Regions from separate parts of the Streptomyces coelicoflavus genome, predicted to be linked through region 2. Evidence: predicted binding sites of a transcription regulator. Region 2 holds the regulator's gene; the other holds the start of a gene.
The links. Region 2 encodes HrcA, which represses chaperone genes, less so after heat shock. Its sites were predicted from a motif close to TTNGCACTCNGNNNNNCNGAGTGCNAA; they were not measured.
Positions count from the first base shown of each region.

Region 1: groL (chaperonin GroEL) is a predicted target of HrcA. The motif match lies at 1,736-1,762, and genes of this name have one in related genera.

Region 1 covers NZ_CP108218.1:4,679,388-4,686,565, forward strand. Annotated here, with positions in the region: gene thrC (threonine synthase) at 1-714, shown strand, start outside; gene OHA99_RS20870 (MoaD/ThiS family protein) at 711-986, shown strand; gene OHA99_RS20875 (cold-shock protein) at 1,394-1,597, shown strand; gene groL (chaperonin GroEL) at 1,925-3,550, shown strand; gene OHA99_RS20885 (NADH:flavin oxidoreductase) at 3,758-4,888, shown strand; gene OHA99_RS20890 (carboxylesterase/lipase family protein) at 4,922-6,463, shown strand; gene OHA99_RS20895 (hypothetical protein) at 6,517-7,017, shown strand; gene OHA99_RS20900 (TetR/AcrR family transcriptional regulator) at 7,095-7,178, opposite strand, start outside.
Region 2 covers NZ_CP108218.1:5,640,199-5,647,376, reverse strand. Annotated here, with positions in the region: gene OHA99_RS25125 (hypothetical protein) at 1-359, opposite strand, end outside; gene OHA99_RS25120 (hypothetical protein) at 459-836, shown strand; gene OHA99_RS25115 (16S rRNA (uracil(1498)-N(3))-methyltransferase) at 966-1,715, opposite strand; gene OHA99_RS25110 (nitronate monooxygenase) at 1,712-2,806, opposite strand; gene dnaJ (molecular chaperone DnaJ) at 3,043-4,179, opposite strand; gene hrcA (heat-inducible transcriptional repressor HrcA) at 4,180-5,196, opposite strand; gene OHA99_RS25095 (MBL fold metallo-hydrolase) at 5,362-6,105, shown strand; gene OHA99_RS25090 (DUF3097 domain-containing protein) at 6,140-6,952, shown strand; gene hemW (radical SAM family heme chaperone HemW) at 7,079-7,178, opposite strand, start outside.

The DNA of each region.
Region 1 (7,178 bases), 960 kb from region 2:
GAGCTGGTCGGCATCGAGGGCAACTACGACGACGTGAACCGCTTCTGCTCCGAGCTGATCGGCGACCCGGCCGGCGAGGGCTGGGGCTTCGTCAACGTCAACCTGCGCCCCTACTACGCCGAGGGTTCCAAGACCCTCGCGTACGAGATCTGCGAGCAGCTCGGCTGGCGGCTGCCCGACCAGCTCGTCGTGCCGATCGCGTCCGGCTCCCAGCTGACGAAGATCGACAAGGGGCTGAAGGAGCTGATCGGGCTCGGCCTGGTCGAGGACAAGCCCTACAAGATCTTCGGCGCGCAGGCCGAGGGCTGCTCGCCGGTCTCCACGGCGTTCAAGGCCGGTCACGACGTGGTCCGCCCGCAGAAGCCGAACACCATCGCCAAGTCGCTGGCCATCGGCAACCCGGCCGACGGCCCCTACGTCCTCGACATCGCCCGCCGCACCGGCGGTGCCGTGGAGGACGTGACCGACGAGCAGGTCGTGGACGCGATCAAGCTGCTCGCCCGCACGGAGGGCATCTTCGCCGAGACGGCGGGCGGTGTGACGGTCGGCGTGACGAAGAAGCTGATCGAGAACGGCGTCCTCGACCCGTCGCTCACCACCGTCGTCCTCAACACCGGCGACGGACTGAAGACCCTCGACGCGGTGGCCGGCACCGGCCTCACCGCCACGATCCGTCCCAACCTGGACTCCTTCCGAGAGGCTGGCCTCGCATGAGCGTGACCGTTCGCATCCCGACCATCCTGCGCACCTACACCGGCGGCAAGGCCGAGGTGAGCGCCGACGGCGCCAACCTCGGGGAGGTCATCACGGACCTGGAGAAGAACCACACCGGCATCGCCGCCCGCGTCCTGGACGACCAGGGCAAGCTGCGCCGCTTCGTCAACGTCTACGTCAACGACGACGACGTCCGCTTCGAGCAGGGCCTGGAGACGGCGACGCCGGACGGCGCCGGTGTCTCGATCATCCCGGCGGTCGCCGGCGGCTGATACGTGTCGTAGCGTGACTTGCCCTCTCCGTGAGAGAAACGGAGGGGGCAATTCCATGTGGTTGAGCGCGGTAGAGTTGGGGAACGCGCTCCCGATCGACACAACGGGAACCGTTAATTCCTGCCGTCCGTCCGACAAGAAGTAGCCAAAGTGCGGACGTGTTCTGTGGCTTTTGTTCTCTTTGTGTGCCCCGACTTGACCCGAATTCAGGCGAATTCTCGCCACATTCCGGACCGGGCGCGTCCAGATTTCTCGTCCGATTGACCTGTTGCAGACGGCAGTTGGACAGATACATTCAGCCGCGGTCGACGCGTTCCGGCGCACGCCCCCAGTCGTGAGGGGGCGAGGTCTGACCCGGATTCGCGAAGTGCGGATCTGTGCAAGGGCCAGTAATAGGGGAGTTAGGCATGGCTCAGGGCACCGTCAAGTGGTTCAACGCGGAGAAGGGGTACGGCTTCATCGCGGTCGACGGTGGTGCGGATGTATTCGTCCACTACAGCGCGATTCAGATGGACGGCTACCGCACCCTCGAAGAAGGCCAGCGGGTCGAGTTCGAGATCTCGCAGGGTCAGAAGGGCCCGCAGGCCGACATGGTTCGCCTCAGCGCCTGAGACGCGCGGCCACCGCAGCACCCGGTCTTCATCCGAAGGGCCCGTACCTCCAGGGGTACGGGCCCTTCGGCCTGCCCGGACGCCCGTCGCCCCCTTGTTCGCGGGTGGCTGACCGGCGGGCCGGATCAGCGAGAGGCGCTTGCACTCGATGGGGGCGAGTGCTAATCATTGGCGTTAGCACTCTGAAGGTGAGAGTGACAACGAAGGACCGGGTCGGTGAGGCCCGCAGGCCGGGTGGGGAAGGAACCACAAGGTCGGCGAGCCGTCCGTCGCGGGCGCGGGCGCGGTCCGAAGGAATCACCCCCAGTCCTGGAGGGACCACTTCACATGGCCAAGATCATCGCGTTCGACGAGGAGGCGCGGCGCGGCCTCGAGCGCGGCATGAACCAGCTCGCGGACGCCGTCAAGGTGACGCTCGGCCCCAAGGGCCGCAACGTCGTCCTCGAGAAGAAGTGGGGCGCCCCCACGATCACCAACGATGGTGTCTCCATCGCCAAGGAGATCGAGCTCGAGGACCCGTACGAGAAGATCGGCGCCGAGCTGGTCAAGGAAGTCGCCAAGAAGACGGACGACGTCGCCGGTGACGGTACGACCACCGCGACCGTTCTCGCCCAGGCCCTGGTCAAGGAAGGCCTGCGCAACGTCGCGGCCGGCGCCAACCCGATGGCCCTGAAGCGCGGTATCGAGAAGGCCGTCGAGGCCGTCTCCGCCGCCCTGCTCGAGCAGGCCAAGGACGTCGAGACCAAGGAGCAGATCGCCTCCACGGCCTCCATCTCCGCCGCCGACACCCAGATCGGCGAGCTCATCGCCGAGGCCATGGACAAGGTCGGCAAGGAAGGCGTCATCACCGTCGAGGAGTCCCAGACCTTCGGTCTGGAGCTGGAGCTCACCGAGGGTATGCGCTTCGACAAGGGCTACATCTCGGCGTACTTCGCCACCGACATGGAGCGTATGGAGGCGTCGCTCGACGACCCGTACATCCTGATCGCCAACTCCAAGATCGGCAACGTCAAGGACCTGCTGCCGCTCCTGGAGAAGGTCATGCAGTCGGGCAAGCCGCTGCTGATCATCGCCGAGGACGTCGAGGGCGAGGCCCTGTCGACCCTGGTCGTCAACAAGATCCGCGGCACCTTCAAGTCCGTCGCCGTCAAGGCCCCGGGCTTCGGCGACCGCCGCAAGGCCATGCTCGGCGACATCGCCATCCTCACGGGCGGCGAGGTCATCTCCGAGGAGGTCGGCCTCAAGCTCGAGAACGCCTCGCTGGACCTGCTGGGCAGCGCGCGCAAGGTCGTCATCACCAAGGACGAGACCACGATCGTGGACGGCGCCGGCTCGGCCGACCAGGTCCAGGGCCGGGTCAACCAGATCCGCGCCGAGATCGAGAACAGCGACTCGGACTACGACCGCGAGAAGCTCCAGGAGCGTCTGGCGAAGCTGGCCGGCGGCGTGGCCGTCATCAAGGCCGGTGCCGCCACCGAGGTCGAGCTCAAGGAGCGCAAGCACCGCATCGAGGACGCCGTTCGCAACGCGAAGGCGGCCGTCGAGGAGGGCATCGTCGCCGGTGGTGGCGTGGCCCTGCTCCAGGCCTCCCAGGTCTTCGAGAAGCTGGAGCTGTCGGGTGACGAGGCGACCGGCGCCAACGCCGTGAAGCTCGCCCTGGAGGCCCCGCTGAAGCAGATCGCCGTCAACGGCGGTCTCGAGGGCGGCGTCGTCGTGGAGAAGGTCCGCAACCTGACCGTCGGCCACGGCCTGAACGCCGCCTCCGGTGAGTACGTCGACATGATCGCCGAGGGCATCATCGACCCGGCGAAGGTGACCCGTTCCGCGCTGCAGAACGCCGCCTCCATCGCCGCGCTGTTCCTCACCACCGAGGCCGTCATCGCCGACAAGCCCGAGAAGGCCGCCGCGGCGGGCGCCCCGGGCGGCATGCCGGGCGGTGACATGGACTTCTGATCGACCGGTTCCGGTTGATCGACCGTCCGGTACGGACCGAGGGCGGCACTTCCCGAGAGGGGGGTGCCGCCCTCGGGCGTCTCCGGCTGTGGGCAGGCTCACATCGGGGCGCCGGGCGGAATGGTCCGGCGGGGCGGTCCCGTTCCCGTGGGAGTGCGTTGCATGCGCGCGCACATACCAATCGGTACCCACCTCAGGAGCCCCCACGTGACCGTCACCCCCGCCGAGGCCGCCACCCGCGCCGCCCAGCTCCTCGCCCGCCCGGCCACCATCAACGGCCTCACCGTGCCCAACCGCATCGCGATGGCCCCGATGACCCGGATGTTCTCCCCGGGCGGCGTCCCCGGCGAGGACGTGGTCTCGTACTACTCCCGCCGCGCCGCCGCCGGAGTCGGACTGATCGTCACCGAGGGCACCTACGTCGGCCACGACTCCGCCGGGCAGAGCGACCGCGTGCCGCGCTTCCACGGTGAGGAGCAGCTCGCCGGGTGGGCGAAGGTCGCCGGGGCGGTGCACGCGGCGGGCGGCACGATCGTGCCGCAGCTGTGGCACATCGGCATGGTCCGCAAGGCCGGGGACCAGCCCTTCCCGGACGCCCCCGCCGTCGGCCCGTCCGGCCTGCGCATCGGCGCGGACGAGCCCACCGGCAGGGTGATGACCCAGCGCGACCTGGACGACGTCATCGGCGCCTTCGCCGAGTCCGCCGCGGCCGCCGAGCGCATCGGCTTCGACGGCGTGGAGATCCACGGCGCCCACGGCTACCTGGTCGACCAGTTCCTGTGGTCCGGCACCAACCGCCGCACCGACGCCTACGGCGGCGACCCCGTGGCCCGGGCGAAGTTCGCCGCCGAGATCGTGGCCGCCGTACGGGAGACCGTCTCCCCGGACTTCCCCGTGATCTTCCGCTACTCCCAGTGGAAGCAGGAGGCCTACGACGCCCGTCTCGCCGAGACCCCCCAGGAGCTGGAGGCCATCCTCGCCCCGCTCGCCTCGGCCGGAGTGGACGCCTTCCACGCCTCCACCCGCCGCTACTGGGTCCCGGAGTTCGAGGACTCGGACCTCAACCTGGCCGGCTGGACCAAGAAGCTCACCGGCAGGACCGCCATCACCGTCGGCTCGGTCGGCCTCGACGGCGACTTCGACAAGGCCTTCCAGGGCGAGGGTGCCTCCGTCCGGGGCCTCGACAACCTCCTCGACCGCATGGAGCGCGACGAGTTCGACCTCGTCGCCGTCGGCCGCGCGCTGCTCCAGGACCCGCGGTGGGCCGAGAAGGTCCTCACCGGCCGCTTCGGCGAACTCGCCCCGTACGACGCGGCGTCGCTGAAGACCCTCAGCTGAGCGCGGTGCGCACCACGGCGTAGGGTCCGGAGGATGACGATCCCTGAACCCGTCGTGTCAGTGGAACCCGTGGTGCGCACCTCCTCCGGCGCGGTGCGCGGCCGGACCGAGGAGGGCCTGGCCGTCTTCCGCGGCATCCCCTTCGCCCAGCCACCGGTGGGAGACGCCCGGTTCGCCGCCCCGCGCCGCGTCCGCCCCTGGGACGGCATACGCGAGGCGTACGCCTTCGGGCCGCCGCCCCCGCAGGACCTCGGTCCCGCGGGCACCGTCGGCCCCCCGGACGTCCCCGAGGGCGACGACTGGCTGACGGTCAACGTCTGGACCCCCGCTCCCGACCCCGCCGCCCGCCGCCCGGTCATGGTCTGGATCCACGGCGGCGCCTACAAGATGGGTCACTCCGGCAGCCCCGCGTACGACGCCCGCCGTATCGCCGCCGACGGCGACCTCGTCGTCGTCACCCTCAACTACCGCCTCGGCATGGAGGGGTTCGCCCACATCGAGGGCGCCCCCGCCAACCGGGGCCTGCTCGACCAGGTGGCGGCGCTGGCCTGGGTGCAGGACAACATCGCGGCGTTCGGCGGCGACCCCGGCCAGGTCACCGTCTTCGGCGAGTCGGCGGGCGCCGGGTCCGTGGCGGCCCTGCTGGCGATGCCCCGTGCGGCCGGGCTCTTCCGGCGGGCCGTCGCCCAGAGCGTGCCGGGCACCTACTTCTCCCCGGAACTCGCCGCCGACATCGGTGCCGCCCTCGCCGCCGAGGTGGGCCTGCGCCCGACCGTCGAAGACCTCGCGGACCTCACTCCGGACCAGCTCGTCGAGGCCGGCCAGGCCCTCGCCCCGAAGATGCCCGGCCGGGTCGGCCGCTGGGGACAGGCGGCGCCCACGGTGACCCCGTACGCGCCGGTCGTGGACGGCGAGTTCCTGCCGGTCGCGCCGTGGCGGGCGCTGGCCTCCGGTGCGGCCCGCGACATCGAGCTGATGGCGGGTCACAACAGGGACGAGAACCGCCTGTTCACCGCCATGGCGGGCAAGCTCGGCGCGATCGGCGAGGACCGTGCGAGCGCCGCCCTGCGCCTGTACGCCCCGGGCGGCGAGGCCGCCTACCGCGCCGCGTTCCCGGACGACTCCGCGAACGACCTCTACGAACGCGTCCAGACCGACTGGCTGTTCGCGATGCCGTCCCTGCACCTGGCCGAGGCCCACCTCGCGGGCGGCGGCCGGTCCCACGTCTACGAACTCACCTGGCCCGCCCCGGCGTTCGACGGCGCGCTGGGCGCCTGTCACGCGCTGGACATCCCCCTCCTCTTCGGCACCTTCCGGGAGAGCCTGGCGCTGCTCCAGTTCGGCGGCGCGGAGCCGTCCGAGGAGGCCCTGGCCCTGTCGTCCCGCTTCCGCGCCTCCTGGACGGCGTTCGCCCGGTCCGGCGACCCCGGCTGGCCCGCGTACGACACGGACCGGCGCCTGGTCCAGGTCCTGGACGCCGAGCCGAAGGTCGCGCCGTACCCGCAGGAGACGTCCCGACGCCTGTGGGACGGACACGAGTTCGCCCCCCTCCCGCTGGTGGGGCCGCAGCGATGACCGGCCGATCGAGGAGTACGGGGGAGGACCGTACATGTCTGGGGCCGCTGGAAATGACCGACGGCCGTTGGGGAGTCGGGGACGCCACCCGGCCCGGCACCCACTGGGTGGAGTTCCACCCGGAAGGGCTCTACCAGCACGAGCCGGACGCCGGGGGACGACTGGTCCCGTGGTCCCGGATCATGAACGGCATCAGGATCACCTGGGGCAAGCACTCCGGGGACACGAACAACAGGGGCCTGTACACGCTGAAGGGCATGGTCGCCACGCGTGACGGCGGCTGGTTGCACATGACGCTGCGCCACCCGTACGAGGACCACCAGCTGCGCTTCGACCAGCACGCGCGCCCCTACCGCGCGGTGGACGCGCTCCGGCTGGAATCCCTGCTGCGGCAGCTCACCGCCGAGGGGAAGCTCCCCCTCCTCGGCGATCCGGAATGGGTGGGTCGTGCCGCGGCCTCCCTGGCCGGCGGGAAGAACCGCTGGATCACCGGCCGCTCACTGCGGCAGGCGACGACGGAGGCCCTGGCGGCGGCCGGCCCCGGCAGCCCCTGACAGCGGCGTCGCCGTCGGCGCCAACCGGTGCGTCGACGGCGGCGGGACCCGGATCTGATCCGGCGGGGAGGGACTGTCTAGCGGTCCTCGTCCGGTGCCACGATGCGGTCGACCGCCGCCGCCACCAGCTCGTCGCGCTCGGCCGGGGTGAACACGTCCGG
Region 2 (7,178 bases):
CCCAGCCCCTGCACCCGGAACCACTCCTTGCCGTCCACCTTCGCGGTCAGGTTCCCGCGCACGCAGGCGCCGTCGACGACCTTGGTCACCTTGCCGTCGACGGTGATGTCCTTGCCGTCGTCCGTCCGGCCCTCGCAGTGCACGGAGGCGACCGCGTTCTCGCTCGCCGGGGCGGTGGTGCCCTTGTCGCCGTAGGAAGCGGTGCAGGTGAGCCAGCGCACCTCCGCCTTCTGCCGTTGCAGTTCGCGGGTCACCGTCTGGTCGGTGGTGTACGCCACCGTCGCGGAGCCGAGTCCGCCCGGTTCGCACGCCACGGCCCCGCCGACGGCGACGGCCGCACCGACGACCACCGGAGCCATGCGCCGAATCCGCCTCATTTCCCACATGAAGGGCAGCGTCCCACCGTCCGGGGGCCGGAGGTAGGGCGCATACGGCCACTCCTCACTACCGTGGGCGCCATGGGCAACGACCGCAGGCAGCGCCGGCTCGTCGTGGACGAACGCACCACCTGGCTGTGGAGTCACCGGCAGAAACGGGGGCGCGACGGCGTCTGGCGGGACGCACTGACGCTCTACCGGGACGGGGTCCGCGTCCGGTTCGTCCTTCTCGCGGGCGCGCCCGACTCCGGCCGGTACACCTCGGAGGGCGACTACTGGTACGAGGGCTGCGTGGCGGACGGCCGCGGCAACCTGCTCAACCTGCGCGAACCCGGTGTCGTACGGGCGTTGGTCGAGGAGGCCGGGCGGCGGGGGCTGCTGCCCGGGCCCAGGGGCCGGCCGGTGGAGCTGGACGGCTGGGAGCTGTTCCCCGCCGTGGTCGCCGCCACCGACGGCTGACCGGGGCCGTCACAGAACCGGACCCGGCGCCGTCACAGAACCGGACCCGGGGCCGTCACAGGACCGGACCCGGCACCGTCGCAGGACCGGACCCGGCACCCGTCAGAGGCCCGTCGGCTTTCGGCGCCGTCAGGACCAGCGGCCCGTACGGGTCAGGAGTACGGCGGTCGCGGCGGTGCCCGCGGTGGAGGTGCGCAGGACGCTGCGGCCCAGGCGGTAGGGGCTCGCACCGGCCTCGGCGAAGAGCGCCAACTCCTCCGGGGACACGCCCCCTTCGGGGCCCACGACCAGCACGATGTCGCCGGTGGCGGGGAGTTCGGCGGCGGACAGGGGCGCGTCGCCGCTCTCGTGGAGTACGGCGGCGAAGTCGGCCTCGGCCAGAAGTGAGGCAACCTGCTTGCTCGTCGCCGCGTCCGCGACGTCGGGGAAGCGGACCCGGCGGGACTGCTTGCCGGCCTCCCGGGCCGTCGCCCGCCACTTGCCGAGCGCCTTCAGGCCGCGCTCGCCCTTCCACTGCGTGATGCACCGGGACGCCGCCCAGGGCACGACCGCGTCGACGCCGACCTCGGTCATCGTCTCGACGGCCAGCTCACCGCGGTCGCCCTTGGGCAGGGCCTGCACGACGGTGATACGGGGCTGCTCGGCGGGCTCCTCGCGCACCCCGCCCGGGACGGTGACGACCAGGCGGTCCTTGCCCTCGGCTGCCTTCACGACGCCCTCGGCCCAGTGGCCGCGTCCGTCGGTGAGGACCACGTCCTCGCCCGTCCGCAGCCGCTTCACGGAGACGGCGTGGCGTCCCTCGGGGCCGTCGAGGACGTACTCGCCCGCGGGCAGGTCCTGGGGCCGCAGGGAGTCGACCACGAACACCGGTGCCGTCATCGGCCGCCGCCTCCCGCCTGGTAGCCCGTCAACCCCGACAACGCTGTCCCGGCGGCGGCGAGTTCGGCCGCCAGCACCTCCACGAGCTGTCCGGCGGGCAGCTCCCGGGCCATCCGGTGACCCTGTCCCGCCCACAGCGCCAGGCCCTGCGCGTCGCCCGCCTTCGCCGCCGCCTTGCGCACCGGCGAGGTGAGGTGGTGCACCTCGGGGTAGGCGGCGGGGGCGTAGGGGCCGTGCTCGCGCAGGAAGCGGTTGACCAGGGCGCGGGCGGGGCGGCCGGAGAAGGCGCGGGTGAGTTCGGTGCGGACGAACAGCGGGTTGGTCAGCGCCTGCTTGTGCAGGTCGTGCGCGCCGGACTCGGGGGTGGCGAGGAAGGCGGTGCCGAGCTGGGCCGCGCTCGCGCCGGCCGCGAGGACCGCGGCGATCTGGCCGCCGCGCATGATGCCGCCGGCGGCGACGATCGGCAGGCCGACCGCCTCCCGGACCTGGGCGACCAGCGACAGCAGCCCGGTGCCCGAGCCGCCGGTCTCCGGGTTGTCCCGGTGGGTGCCCTGGTGCCCACCGGCCTCGGCGCCCTGCGCGATCACCGCGTCGGCGCCGGACTGCTCGACGGCCCGGGCCTCGTCCGCGGTGGTGGCGCTGACCAGGGCGAAGGTCCCCACGCGGTGCAGGGAGTCGACGACCTCACGGCTGGGCACGCCGAAGTGGAAGGACACCACCGGTACGGGGTTGTCGAGGAGTACGGCGAGCTTGGTGTCGTAGCCGTCGTCCCGGCCGCTGTCGGGGTCGCCCAGCTCCGTCTCGTACCAGGCGGCCTCGCCGGCCAGCTGGTGGGCGTAGACGTCGACGGCGGCGGGGTCGGCCGTCTCCGGCTGCGGGAGGAAGAGGTTGACGCCGAAGGGGCGGCTGGTCAGTCCCCGCAGATGCTTGATCTCCTGGTACATCCCGTCCGCGGTCTTGTACCCGGCGGCCAGGAAGCCCAGCCCGCCCGCCTCGCACACCGCGGCCGCGAGCTGCGGCACGGAGACGCCGCCCGCCATGGGCGCCTGCACGATCGGGTAGGGGAAGAGATCGGTCAGTGCGGAGGACATGACGGCATGTTGTCACGTCCTCCGCACAAGTCCGAATCCGGGCTTCCGTTGGCATACGCCAGGAGCATCCGCATCCCGGAGGGACCTCAGCGCCCGTTGAACGCGTCCTTCAGCCGCGAGAACAACCCCTGCTGCCCCGGCTGACTGTGCCTGCCCGGGGGCGACCCCCGGACCCCCGGCAGACCCCGGCCGCCGCCCGCACCCGCGCAGCAAACCGACGCCCGCCAAGCTCTCCGTCAGCGCCCGTTGAACGCGTCCTTCAGCCGCGAGAACAACCCTTGCTGCCCCGGCTGGAACTGCCCCGTCGGGCGTTCCTCGCCGCGGAGCTTGGCCAGCTCGCGCAGGAGGCGTTCCTGTTCGGGGTCGAGCTTGCCCGGGGTGGTGACCTCGACGTGGACGATGAGGTCGCCGCGGCCGCCGCCGCGCAGGTGGGTGACGCCCCGGCCGTGCTTCGGGATCGACTGGCCGGACTGGGTGCCCGGGCGGATGTCGACCTCCTCCATGCCGTCGAGGGTCTCCAGCGGCACCTTCGTGCCGAGGGCCGCCGCCGTCATCGGGATGGTGACCGTGCAGTGCAGGTCGTCGCCGCGCCGCTGGAAGGTCGAGTGGGGCAGCTCGTGGATCTCCACGTACAGGTCGCCGGCGGGACCGCCGCCGGGGCCGACCTCGCCCTCGCCCGCGAGCTGGATCCGGGTGCCGTTGTCGACACCGGCCGGGATCTTCACGGTCAGGGTGCGACGGGAGCGGACCCGGCCGTCGCCCGCGCACTCGGGGCACGGGGTGGGGACCACGGTGCCGAAGCCCTGGCACTGCGGGCAGGGCCGCGAGGTCATGACCTGGCCCAGGAAGGACCGGGTGACCTGCGAGACCTCGCCGCGGCCGCGGCACATGTCACACGTCTGGGCCGACGTGCCGGGCGCCGCGCCCTCGCCGTTGCAGGTGTTGCAGACGACCGCGGTGTCGACCTGGATGTCCTTGGTCGTGCCGAAGGCCGCCTCGTCCAGCTCGACCTCGATGCGGATCATCGCGTCCTGGCCCCGGCGGGTGCGCGAGCGCGGCCCGCGCTGCGACGCCGTACCGAAGAACGCGTCCATGATGTCCGAGAAGTTCCCGAAGCCGCCCGCGCCGAAGCCGCCGGCCCCGCCGCCGCCCGCCTGCGAGAGCGGGTCGCCGCCGAGGTCGTAGACCTGCTTCTTCTGCGGGTCCGACAGCACCTCGTAGGCGGCGTTGATCTCCTTGAACCGCTCCTGGGTCTTCGGATCGGGGTTGACGTCCGGGTGCAGCTCGCGGGCGAGCCTCCGGAACGCCTTCTTGATCTCGTCCTGGGAAGCGTCGCGGCGCACGCCGAGTACGGCGTAGTAGTCCGTGGCCACCTACGACTCCGCCAGGATCTGTCCGACGTACCGTGCCACTGCGCGTACCGCTCCCATCGTTCCCGGGTAATCCATGCGGGTCGGTCCGACCACGCCGAGCTTGGCAACCGCCTCGCCGCCCGAACCGTAGCCGACCGACACGACGGACGTTGAGTTGAGTCCCTCGTGGGCGTTCTCGTGACCGATTCGGACGGTCACGCCCGGATCCTTCGCCTCGCCGAGCAGCTTGAGGAGCACGACCTGCTCCTCAAGGGCTTCCAGCACCGGCCGGATCACCAAGGGGAAGTCGTGCCCGAAGCGGGTCAGATTGGCGGTGCCGCCGATCATCAGCCGCTCCTCGTTCTCCTCGACCAGCGTCTCCAGGAGAGTGGAGAGCACGGTGGAGACCGTACCGCGATCCTCGGCCTCGAAGGGCTCCGCCAGATCTTCCACCAGAGCCGGCACATCCGTGAAACGGCGCCCCGCGACCCGGCTGTTGAGCCGCGCCCGCAGATCGGCCAGCGACGCCTCGCCGAACGGCGCCGGGCAGTCGACCATCCGCTGCTCGACCCGGCCGGTGTCCGTGATCAGCACGAGCATCAGGCGCGCGGGCGCGAGCGAGAGCAGCTCCACGTGCCGCACCGTCGAGCGGGTCAGCGACGGGTACTGCACGACGGCGACCTGCCGGGTCAGCTGCGCGAGCAGCCGCACCGTGCGGGCCACGACGTCGTCGAGGTCGACGGCGCCCTCCAGGAAGTTCTGGATGGCACGCCGCTCGGGCGCGGTCATCGGCTTGACGCCGGCCAGCTTGTCGACGAAGAGCCGGTAGCCCTTGTCGGTCGGGATGCGCCCGGCACTGGTGTGCGGCTGGGCGATGAAACCCTCGTCCTCCAGGGCCGCCATGTCGTTGCGCACGGTGGCCGGGGAGACGCCGAGGTTGTGCCGCTCGGTGAGAGCCTTGGAGCCGACCGGTTCCTCGGTGCCGACGTAGTCCTGGACGATGGCGCGCAGCACCTGAAGCCTGCGTTCACTGAGCACTCGCGCACACCTCCAGCTTCGTCCGCCCGTTTCGGCCTGTCTGGCCCGCCTTGACCTGTCTGCCCTGGCACTCACGGCTCGCGAGTGCCAGACTTCCCCGGCCCAGTGTACGGCCGTGGGGTACGCCCCCGGCAAGGCCGTGACGATGCCGTTAGCGTCGTCGCCGTGACGGTGACTTGGGAAGAGCTGGGCTGGGAGCGGCTGGCGGAGGGTGTGAGGCGGTGCCGGCTGCCGGGCTGGGACTGCACGACGGGGCTGGTGCTCGGCTCGGACGCGGCGCTGATGGTGGACGCGGGGTCGAGCCTGGCGGAGGGCGCCCGGTTGCGGGAGGCGGTGCGGCGGCTCGCCGGGCGGCGTGTGACACATCTCGCGCTGACCCACCCGCATTTCGACCACGTCTTCGGCGCGGCGGCGTTCACGGACGCGGAGGTGTACGGCGCGCACGGCGCGACGGGCGCGGGTGCGCTGTTCGCGCCGGGCGGACAGGGGCGGGAGGCGCTGCGCGCGGACGCGGTGGCGGAGGGGCTGGACGCCGGGGCGGCGCGGGAGGCGGCCGAGGCGCTCTCCCCTGTCCGGCACGAAGTCCGGGGCGAGCACCCGCTCGACCTGGGCGGTGGACGGCAGGTCCTGCTGGCCGACGTGGGCCCGGGGCACACCGGGCACGACCTGGCGGTGCTGGTGCCGGGCTCCCCGGATGTCCTGTTCTGCGGCGACCTGGTCGAGGAGTCCGGCGAGCCGCAGGCGGGCCCCGACGCCGTACCGGCGCGCTGGCCTGCCGCACTGGACCGGCTGCTGGAGCTGGGCGGTTCGGACGCGCTGTACGTCCCCGGTCACGGAGCGGTGGTGGACGCGGCGTTCGTCCGGGCCCAACGGGACGCGCTGGCCGCCCGGTTCGGCGTGTCGCGCTGATCAAGGCGCGGGCGTTTCTCGTATCGTCGGCAGAATGCGCCAGTACTCCGCCGACCTGACCCCTCCGTGGAAGAAACCGCAGCCCGTCCCCGAGGTGCCGGCCGATCCCGGCCTGGTGGTGGAGGAGCCCGGCACCGGGTTCTGCGGCGCGGTGATCCGCTGCGAGGCGGGCACGGTGACCCTGGAGGACCGCTTCGGCAAGCACCGCGTCTTCCCGCTGGAACCGCGCGGCTTCCTGTTGGAGGGGCGGGTGGTGACGCTGGTGCGGCCGTCGTCGTCCTCCGGTCCGGCACGCTCCGCCCCCTCCCGTACGGCGTCCGGTTCGGTCGCCGTCCCCGGCGCACGGGCGCGGGTGGCGCGCGCCGGGCGCATCTACGTCGAGGGGCGGCACGACGCCGAGCTGGTCGAGAAGGTCTGGGGCGACGACCTGCGCATCGAGGGCGTCGTCGTGGAGTACCTGGGCGGCGTGGACGACCTCCCGTCGATCGTCGCCGACTTCGCCCCCGGCCCCGACGCACGGCTGGGCGTCCTGGTGGACCATCTGGTGCCGGGTTCGAAGGAGTGGCGCATCGCGGAGGCGGTGACGAGCGAGCACGCGCTGGTCGTGGGCCACCCGTACATCGACATCTGGGAGGCCGTGAAGCCGGCGTCGGTCGGCATCGACGCCTGGCCCCGGGTGCCGCGCGGTCAGGACTGGAAGACGGGGGTCTGCCGGGCCCTGGGCTGGCCGTCGGAGAACACGGGCGCGGTGTGGCAGGCGATCCTGGCGCGGGTGAGCTCGTACAAGGACCTGGAGCCGGAGCTGCTGGGGCGGGTGGAGGAGCTGATCGATTTCGTGACGGCGTAGGACCCCGGCTCTTCTCAGCCGGGACGCCGCTCTTCTCAGCCCCTCCGGCGTTTGAGGAGCGGGGGTCCGGGGGCAGCGCCCCCGGGGTCGGGACGGGAAGGGGCGGCGGGGCGAGAAGAAACCCCGTCAGTCCACCAGGTCCCGCACCACCGCGTCCGCCAGCAGTCGCCCGCGCAGCGTCAGCACCGCACTCCCCGCCTCGTACGGCCCTTCCTCCAGCAGCCCC